Regions from separate parts of the Pseudomonas benzenivorans genome, predicted to be linked through region 1. Evidence: predicted binding sites of a transcription regulator. Region 1 holds the regulator's gene; the other holds the start of a gene.
What was found. Region 1 encodes FliA, which starts transcription of late flagellar genes. Its sites were predicted from a motif close to CTAAAGTTTNNNNNNNNNNNGCCGNTAA; they were not measured.
Positions count from the first base shown of each region.

Region 1 (4,417 bases):
CGTGCTCAAGTACGGCGCCCAGGGCATTGCCTTGGTCAGCATGGACAGCTATCGCATCGGCGCCCAGGAACAGGTCAAGACCCTCGGTCGTATCCTCGGCGTGTCGGTGACCCTGGTCGATCCTGGCCAGTCGCTGACCCAGGCCCTGGCGCCTTTGGCGCGCAAGCGCGTGGTGCTGATCGATACCGCCGGCCTGCCGGCCAACGATCCGGCCCTGCGCATGCAGCTGGAGGCCCTGGCCAGTCGCGGCATCAAGGCGCGCAATTACCTGGTCATGGCGGCCACCAGTCAGAGCCAGGTGCTCAAGGCCGCCTACCACAGTTACAAGCGCTGTGGCCTGAGCGGCTGCATTATCACCAAGGCGGACGAGGCCACCAGCCTCGGCGAGGTGCTGGGGCTGGCTATCGGCCAGCGCCTGCCAGTAGCCTATGTGGCCGATGGCCCGCGGATTCCCGATGACCTCCAGGTGCCGCGCAGCCACCAGTTGGTGAGCCGGGCGGTCGGCCTGCAGGCCCCGGAAGAACCGAGTGAAGATACGATGGCCGAGATGTTCGCCGGCCTTTATCAGCAGCCGGCCCGCCGCGCCGGTTAGTGGTGCTGCGGCAATGACTCAATGGCATGAGGCGCGGGTTGGCCTCCTGTCGGATTGGCGGGGTACGCTTAACCAAGTGGCTCCAGTCGACCTTAGACAAGGTGTGTAGAGAACATGGGTATGCATCCCGTACAGGTGATCGCGGTGACCGGCGGCAAGGGTGGCGTCGGCAAGACCAATGTGTCGGTGAATCTGGCGCTGGCCCTGGCCGATGTCGGCCGACGGGTGATGTTGATGGACGCCGACCTTGGGTTGGCCAACATCGACGTCCTGCTCGGCCTGACCGCCAAGCGCACCCTGGCCGATGTCGTCAGTGGCGAGTGTGACCTGCGTGACGTGATTCTGCAGGGGCCGGGCGGCATTCGCATCGTCCCGGCCGCCTCAGGCACCCAGAGCATGGTGCAGCTCTCGCCCATGCAGCATGCCGGCTTGATCCAGGCGTTCAGCGACATCTCAGACAACCTGGATGTGCTGATCATCGACACCGCCGCGGGCATCGGCGATTCGGTGGTCAGTTTCGTTCGCGCGGCCCAGGAAGTGTTGGTGGTGGTCTGCGACGAGCCGACCTCGATCACCGATGCCTACGCGCTGATCAAGCTGCTCAATCGCGACTACGGCATGAACCGCTTCCGCGTGCTGGCGAACATGGCGCACAGTCCGCAGGAAGGCCGCAATCTTTTTGCCAAACTGACCAAGGTCACCGACCGTTTCCTCGATGTCGCGATGCAGTATGTCGGCGCGGTGCCCTACGATGAAACGGTACGCAAGGCCGTGCAGAAACAGCGGGCGGTGTACGAGGCGTTTCCGCGTTCCAAGTGCGCCCTGGCGTTCAAGGCAATCGCGCAAAAGGTCGACGCCTGGCCGCTGCCGGCCAACCCGCGCGGTCATCTGGAATTCTTCGTCGAGCGCTTGGTGCAACAACCAACCGCGGACTCAGCGGTATGACAGCAGCTCCCGGACTTCGTATGTATAGCAAGGCGCAGACACAAGACTCACAGCATCAGTTGATCGAGCGCCACGCGCCCCTGGTCAAGCGTATCGCTTATCACCTGCTGGCCCGCTTGCCGGCCAGCGTGCAGGTGGACGACCTGATCCAGGCCGGCATGATCGGCCTGCTCGAGGCCGCGAAGAAATACGACGGCAGCAAGGGCGCCAGTTTCGAGACCTTCGCCGGCATTCGCATCCGCGGCTCCATGCTCGATGAGGTGCGCAAGGGGGACTGGGCACCACGCTCGGTGCACCGCAACAGCCGCATGGTCAGCGATGCGATTCGAGTAATTGAGGCCAGAACGGGACGTGACGCTAAAGATCACGAGGTTGCGGCCGAACTCCAATTGAGTCTCGAAGATTACTACGGCATTCTTGGCGACACTTTGGGCAGCCGGCTGTTCAGCTTCGACGATCTGTTGCAGGACGGCGAGCACAGCGGGCTGAGCGAAGACGCCAACGCCACCCATCAAGAACCCTCTCGTGATCTGGAAGATGAGCGCTTCCAGGCGGCGCTGGCCGATGCCATCGCCAACCTGCCGGAGCGCGAGAGGCTGGTGCTGGCGCTGTATTACGATGAAGAGCTGAATCTCAAGGAGATTGGCGAGGTGCTGGGGGTCAGCGAGTCGCGCGTCAGCCAGATACACAGCCAGTGCGCCGCACGTCTGCGCGCGCGACTGGTCGAGTGGCGCGCGCACTGAGCCGTTAGCAGGGTGCTGATGAACATTGCCGGTGCAGTGGTTTCGCAACGCTCTGCCAGGCCGGTTTCACGATTAAGGGCGTAGCCAGGGGCTGGTTACGTTTAGGACTGTACGGAGGTCGACTTGGACAAGAACATGAAAATCCTCATCGTTGATGATTTCTCAACGATGCGCCGGATCATCAAGAACCTCCTGCGCGATTTGGGGTTCACCAATACCGCAGAGGCCGATGACGGCACCACCGCATTGCCGATGCTGCACAGTGGCAGCTTCGACTTTCTGGTGACCGACTGGAACATGCCGGGCATGACAGGCATCGACCTGCTCAGGGCCGTGCGGGCCGACGAGCGGCTCAAGCACCTGCCGGTGCTGATGGTCACCGCAGAAGCCAAGCGCGACCAGATCATCGAGGCTGCACAAGCCGGAGTGAATGGTTATGTAGTCAAACCGTTCACAGCCCAGGTGCTGAAAGAAAAGATCGAAAAGATCTTCGAGCGGGTCAACGGCTGATGTCTGCCGCGAGGGCGCTATGGAACACGATGATTGCCAGAAGGACGACCTCGAGTCGACCCTGAAGTTAAACGCTCGCCAGTTGGTCGACAGCCTGGATCAAGGCAATTTTGGCGAAGCGGTGCAGCTGATCAATGAACTCAATAAAGCGCGCGACCGTGGTCTGTACCACGAAGTCGGCAAGCTGACGCGCGAATTGCACAACGCCATCGTCAACTTTCAGCTCGACCCGCGCATGCCCCATGCCAAGGAAGTCTCGCAGATCACCGATGCCACCGAACGGTTGAACTACGTGGTGACGATGACCGAGAAGGCGGCCAACCGGACCATGGACCTGGTCGAGCAGAGCGCGCCGCTGGTCAACGACCTCGGCAGCGAGGCGCAGAGCCTGAGCGCCGAGTGGGGACGCTTCATGCGTCGGGAAATGGGTGCCGAAGGCTTTCGCGAGCTGGCCAAGCGCATCGAGCTATTCCTCGCCCGCAGCGAGCGCGATGGCGCCAAGCTGTCGGAGCACCTCAACGACATCCTGCTCGCCCAGGACTTCCAGGACCTGACCGGTCAGGTGATCAAGCGGGTCACCCAGCTGGTCACCGAGGTGGAAAGCAACCTGCTGAAACTGGTGCTGATGGCCAGTCAGGTCGATCAGTTCGCCGGCATCCAGCACGACCATCAGGCGTTACGTGCCGAACAAATAAAACAAAAAGAGCCTTCCCATGGTGAAGGTCCGCAGATTAATGCCGATAAGCGTGAAGACGTCGCCGCAAGCCAGGATGACGTCGACGATCTGCTTTCCAGCTTAGGTTTTTAGGAGCACGTTTATGAGCTTCGGCGCCGATGAAGAGATCCTCCAGGACTTCCTGGTAGAGGCCGGCGAAATTCTCGACCAACTGTCAGAACAGTTGGTCGAGCTAGAGAGCCGCCCGGACGATATGAGCCTGCTCAACGCGATTTTTCGCGGCTTTCATACCGTCAAGGGTGGTGCCGGCTTCCTCCAGTTGAATGAACTGGTGGAGTGCTGCCATATCGCGGAGAACGTCTTCGACATTCTGCGCAAGGGTGAGCGGCGAGTCGACGCCGAACTGATGGATGTGGTGCTGGAAGCACTCGACGCGGTCAACGGCATGTTCGGTCAGGTGCGCGAGCGAGTCGAACCGACTCCGGCCAGCCAGGCGTTGCTGGCTGCCTTGGCCCGCCTGGCCGAGCCGGCCAGCGCGGACGAAGTCGCGGCGCCGGTTGTGGCGTCACGGGCTCCGGCCGAGCCGACCCCGCCCCCGGTTGCGGCGGCTCCGGCCGATATAACCGACAGCGAATTCGAGCAGTTGCTGGACTCCCTGCACGAGGCGCCGGCCGAGGCCGCCGTAGCGGTCACCTCTTCTGCCGTCGCCGATGAAATCACCGACGACGAGTTCGAGGCACTGCTCGACCAATTGCATGGCAAGGGGCAGTTCGTGGCCGCCGGTGCGAGCCAGCAAGTGCCGCTGGCGGCTGCGGTTGGCGCCGCCCCGGCGGTAACCTCCGACGAGATCACCGACGACGAGTTCGAGGCGCTGCTCGATCAGCTGCATGGCAAGGGGCAGTTCGTTCCGCCCGCCGTGACCAGTGTGGAAGAGACGGCGCCTGCCCCGGC
Region 1 is NZ_CP073346.1:4,168,359-4,172,775, forward strand. It holds gene flhF (flagellar biosynthesis GTPase FlhF) at 1-592, shown strand, start outside; gene fleN (flagellar synthesis regulator FleN) at 707-1,537, shown strand; gene fliA (RNA polymerase sigma factor FliA) at 1,534-2,280, shown strand; gene KDW96_RS19585 (chemotaxis response regulator CheY) at 2,416-2,790, shown strand; gene KDW96_RS19590 (protein phosphatase CheZ) at 2,810-3,598, shown strand; gene KDW96_RS19595 (chemotaxis protein CheA) at 3,609-4,417, shown strand, end outside.

Region 2 (4,417 bases), 240 kb from region 1:
GCACAACCCCGGCACAGGCCGGGGTTGTTTGACGTCAGGCCAACACGGGCCTTGGCGCACCCGCCTTTACAACAGCGTACGCCCTTTGTTGGCGGCGATACGCATGCGCAGCGCATTGAGCTTGATGAAGCCCGCCGCATCCTGCTGATTGTAGGCGCCGGCATCATCCTCGAAGGTGGCGATGTTGGCGTCGAACAGCGAATCGTCGGACTTGCGTCCAACCACCACAACGTTGCCCTTGTACAGCTTCAGGCGCACTACGCCGTTCACGCTGGCCTGGGACGCGTCGATCATCTGCTGCAGCATGACGCGCTCCGGGCTCCACCAGAAGCCGTTATAGATCAGGCTGGCGTACTTGGGCATCAGCTCGTCTTTCAGGTGGGCCACTTCGCGGTCGAGAGTGATCGACTCGATGGCACGGTGAGCCCTGAGCATGATGGTGCCGCCGGGGGTCTCGTAGCAGCCACGCGACTTCATGCCGACGAAGCGGTTCTCGACGATGTCCAGCCGGCCGATGCCGTTCTCGCCGCCGATGCGGTTCAGTTCGGCCAGCACGGTGGCCGGGCTCAAGTCCTTGCCATCGATGGCGACGATGTCGCCGGCGCGGTAGGTCAGCTCGATGTAGGTCGGGGTATCCGGCGCCGCTTCCGGCGATTTGGTCCAACGCCACATGTCCTCTTCGTGCTCGGTCCAGGTGTCTTCCAGCACGCCGCCTTCATAGGAGATGTGCAGCAGGTTGGCATCCATGGAGTACGGCGACTTCTTCTTGCCATGACGCTCGATCGGGATCTCGTGCTTCGCCGCATAGTCCATCAGCTTCTCGCGGGACATCAGGTCCCACTCGCGCCAGGGGGCGATGACCTTGACGCCCGGCTTGAGCGCGTAGGCGCCCAGCTCGAAACGCACCTGGTCGTTACCCTTGCCGGTGGCGCCATGGGAGATGGCATCGGCACCGGTTTCGTTGGCGATTTCGATCAGGCGCTTGGCGATCAGCGGGCGGGCGATGGAGGTGCCCAGCAGGTACTCGCCTTCATAGACGGTGTTGGCGCGGAACATCGGGTAGACGAAGTCACGCACGAACTCTTCACGCAGGTCGTCGATGTAGATTTCCTTGACGCCCATGGCCTGGGCCTTGGCGCGCGCCGGCTCGACTTCTTCCCCCTGGCCGAGGTCCGCGGTGAAGGTCACCACTTCGCAGTTATAGGTATCTTGCAGCCACTTGAGGATCACCGAAGTGTCCAGGCCACCGGAATACGCCAGGACTACCTTGTTTACGTCGGCCATGCCATCAACTCCACGGGGTTGTACGAAAACCCGTGATTCTACTGACCCTGGCGGCCAATTTACAGGGGCGCGACAGCTTGTGACGATGAAGCGACAGCTTCTTGCAACCGGGCGACACCCGATTCAGCGCTCAGGACGCGGCGGCCGGGGACGCTGCCGGAGCCTCGGACGCCGGTGCTTCGGCGGGCGCCTCCGCCACCCGATCCAGGCGAATACTGACCCGACGATTCTTCGACCGGTTGGCCTCGCTGGTGTTCGGCACCATGGGATAGCGTTCGCCATGAAAACGCAGGGTGATCTGCTCCGCCGGCACGCCGTTGGCTTTGAAGTACTCCATCACAGCCAGGGCACGGCGGCGCGACAGGTCGCGATTGCTCAAGCGGTTGCCGCTGTTGTCGGCGTGACCGTCGATCTGGATGCGATTGACGCTGGGGTCGGCCTTGAGAAAGGTCAGGATAATGTCGAGCTTGGCCTGGGCCAACGGCTCCAGGTCGACGCCGCCGCCCGGAAAGCCGACCTGGGTCTGGCGTACCTGCTCGAAATTCACCGGCAGCAGCTTGGCGGTACAGCCCAGGTAGTCGCTGTAGGCCTTCTGGAACCTGGCCGGCAGCAGGCGCACCTCCAGCCGCTCGCCGCCCTGCACGGTGCGGTGACGCACCAGCGGGCTGCGGCCTTCTAGCAAGCCGGTGAGCAGGCGCCCGGCCTGCTCCTGGGAGCTGTTGAAGGGCACCTCGCCTGCGGCGACGCTGACCGACCCCAGATGGATATCGCCGCGCCCCGGCTGCCAGGGCGCCGCCGCGGCCAGCAAGGTGGCCGAGCCGGCGCCGAGCCAGCGCTCGCGCGCATGCAGACGGAAGATTGCCTGCTCGCCAGCGCGGCGCACGAACTCGCCGGCGCCGAAATCGGTGATCGGCTGCGACAGCCGGCACTCGAACTGGTCGCCCTCGACCTGCCATTCGACCTTCTCCAGGCGGGTCTGGAAGCTAATGGCTGCGACAGGCGGCGCCAGCGGCAGGCTGGCGAGCACGCCGACGAGCGTACCGAACAGACTGAACAGGCTTATGTAGGACTGGCGCACGGCGGGCTCCACGGGGAATAACGGCATTCCCTCGGGGTATCGGTGCTCTGCGGCAAAACTTAAGCGCCGACAGTCCGCGCCGCGGCGCCCTGCCATCTGCCCGGCGTGCTCTGCGGGGGCTTTTCCGGTAGCATTCCAGCCACGTTTTGCCCGCCCGGAAGCCCCCCCATGACCGACCGCCTCACCCTGCTGCGCCCCGACGACTGGCACATCCACCTGCGCGACGGTGCCGTGTTGCCGCATACAGTGGCCGACGTAGCGCGCACCTTCGCCCGTGCCATCATCATGCCGAACTTGGTGCCACCGGTGCGCAACACCCTCGAAGCCGAGGGCTATCGCCAGCGCATCCTCGCTGCGCGCCCGGCCGGCAGTGGCTTCGAACCGCTGATGGTGCTCTACCTCACCGACCTGACCTCGGCCTCCGACGTGCGCACGGCCAAGGCTTCCGGCTTCGTGCACGCGGCCAAGCTCTACCCGGCCGGCGCCACCACCAACTCCGACTCCGGCGTGACCAGCATCGACAAGATTTTCCCGGCGCTCGAGGCCATGGCCGAGGTCGGCCTGCCGCTGCTGGTCCACGGCGAGGTGACGCGCAGCGAGATCGACGTGTTCGACCGCGAGAAGGCCTTCATCGACGAACACCTGACCCGGGTGGTCGAACGCTTTCCCAGCCTGAAGGTGGTGTTCGAACACATCACCACCCGCGATGCGGTGCAGTTCGTCGAGGCCGCCTCGAGCAACGTCGGCGCCACCATCACCGCCCACCATCTGCTCTACAACCGCAACCACATGCTGGTCGGCGGCATCCGCCCGCACTTCTATTGCCTGCCGATCCTCAAGCGCAACGTGCACCAGGAAGCCCTGCTCGACGCCGCCACCAGCGGCAACAGCAAGTTCTTCCTCGGCACCGATTCGGCGCCCCACGCCAAGCATGCCAAGGAAGCCGCCTGCGGCTGCGCCGGCTGCTACACCGCCTTTGCCGCCATCGAGCTGTATGCCGAGGCCTTCGAGCAGCGCAACGCGCTGGACAAGCTGCAAGGCTTCGCCAGCCAGCATGGCCCGGACTTCTACGGGCTGCCGCGCAACAGCGAGACCATCACCCTGGTGCGCCAGGAGTGGGACGTCCCGGCCAGCCTGCCGTTCGGCGAGCAGACCGTCATCCCCCTGCGGGCCGGCGAGAAACTGCGCTGGCGTGTGCTGGAGGATCAGGCGTGAGCGAAGACCTGTACGAAGACGAGCTCGACGGCAGCACTCCATCCGCTTCACGCCACCCCATGGCGGCGCGCTTTCGCGGTTACCTGCCGGTGGTGGTGGATGTCGAGACCGGTGGCTTCAACTGTGCCACCGACGCCCTGCTGGAGATCGCCGCCACCACCATCGGCATGGACGAGCAGGGCTTTCTCTACCCCGACCACACCCACTTCTTTCGCGTCGAGCCCTTCGAGGGCGCCAACATCGAGCAGGCGGCCCTGGAATTCACCGGGATCAAGCTGGATCACCCCCTGCGCATGGCGGTCAGCGAGGAACATGCGCTCAACGAGATCTTCCGCGGTCTGCGCAAATCGCTGAAGGCCAACGGCTGCAAGCGGGCGATCCTGGTCGGTCACAACAGCAGCTTCGACCTGGGCTTTCTCAATGCCGCGGTGACCCGCACCGGCCTCAAGCGCAACCCCTTCCACCCCTTCTCCAGCTTCGACACCGCCACCCTGGCCGGCCTCGCCTATGGCCAGACCGTGCTGGCCAAGGCCTGTCAGGCCGCCGGCATCGAGTTCGACGGCCGCGAGGCGCACTCGGCGCGCTACGACACCGAGAAGACCGCCGAGCTGTTCTGCGGCATCGTCAACCGCTGGAAGGAAATGGGCGGCTGGATGGAGTTCGACGACTGATCCCCAAGGGAGCTCTAAAAGAAACCGGCCTAGGCCGGTTTCTTTGTGGAGCCGGCACGCCTCGCAGGTGGCCGGCATGCTGGGTCAGGTAATGCCCCTTCTGGCGAGGCGGTCATGCCGCTGGCGCCCTGCTTCCAATTGGCCGGCCAGACTTCGCCATGCCCCTCGC
Region 2 is NZ_CP073346.1:3,928,435-3,932,851, reverse strand. It holds gene KDW96_RS18445 (argininosuccinate synthase) at 67-1,284, opposite strand; gene KDW96_RS18440 (flagellar protein MotY) at 1,415-2,362, opposite strand; gene pyrC (dihydroorotase) at 2,531-3,577, shown strand; gene rnt (ribonuclease T) at 3,574-4,248, shown strand; partial or broken gene KDW96_RS22305 (hypothetical protein) at 4,278-4,417, opposite strand, start outside.
Region 2: a site for FliA is predicted at 2,399-2,426, ahead of KDW96_RS18440 (flagellar protein MotY). Genes of this name have one in related genera too.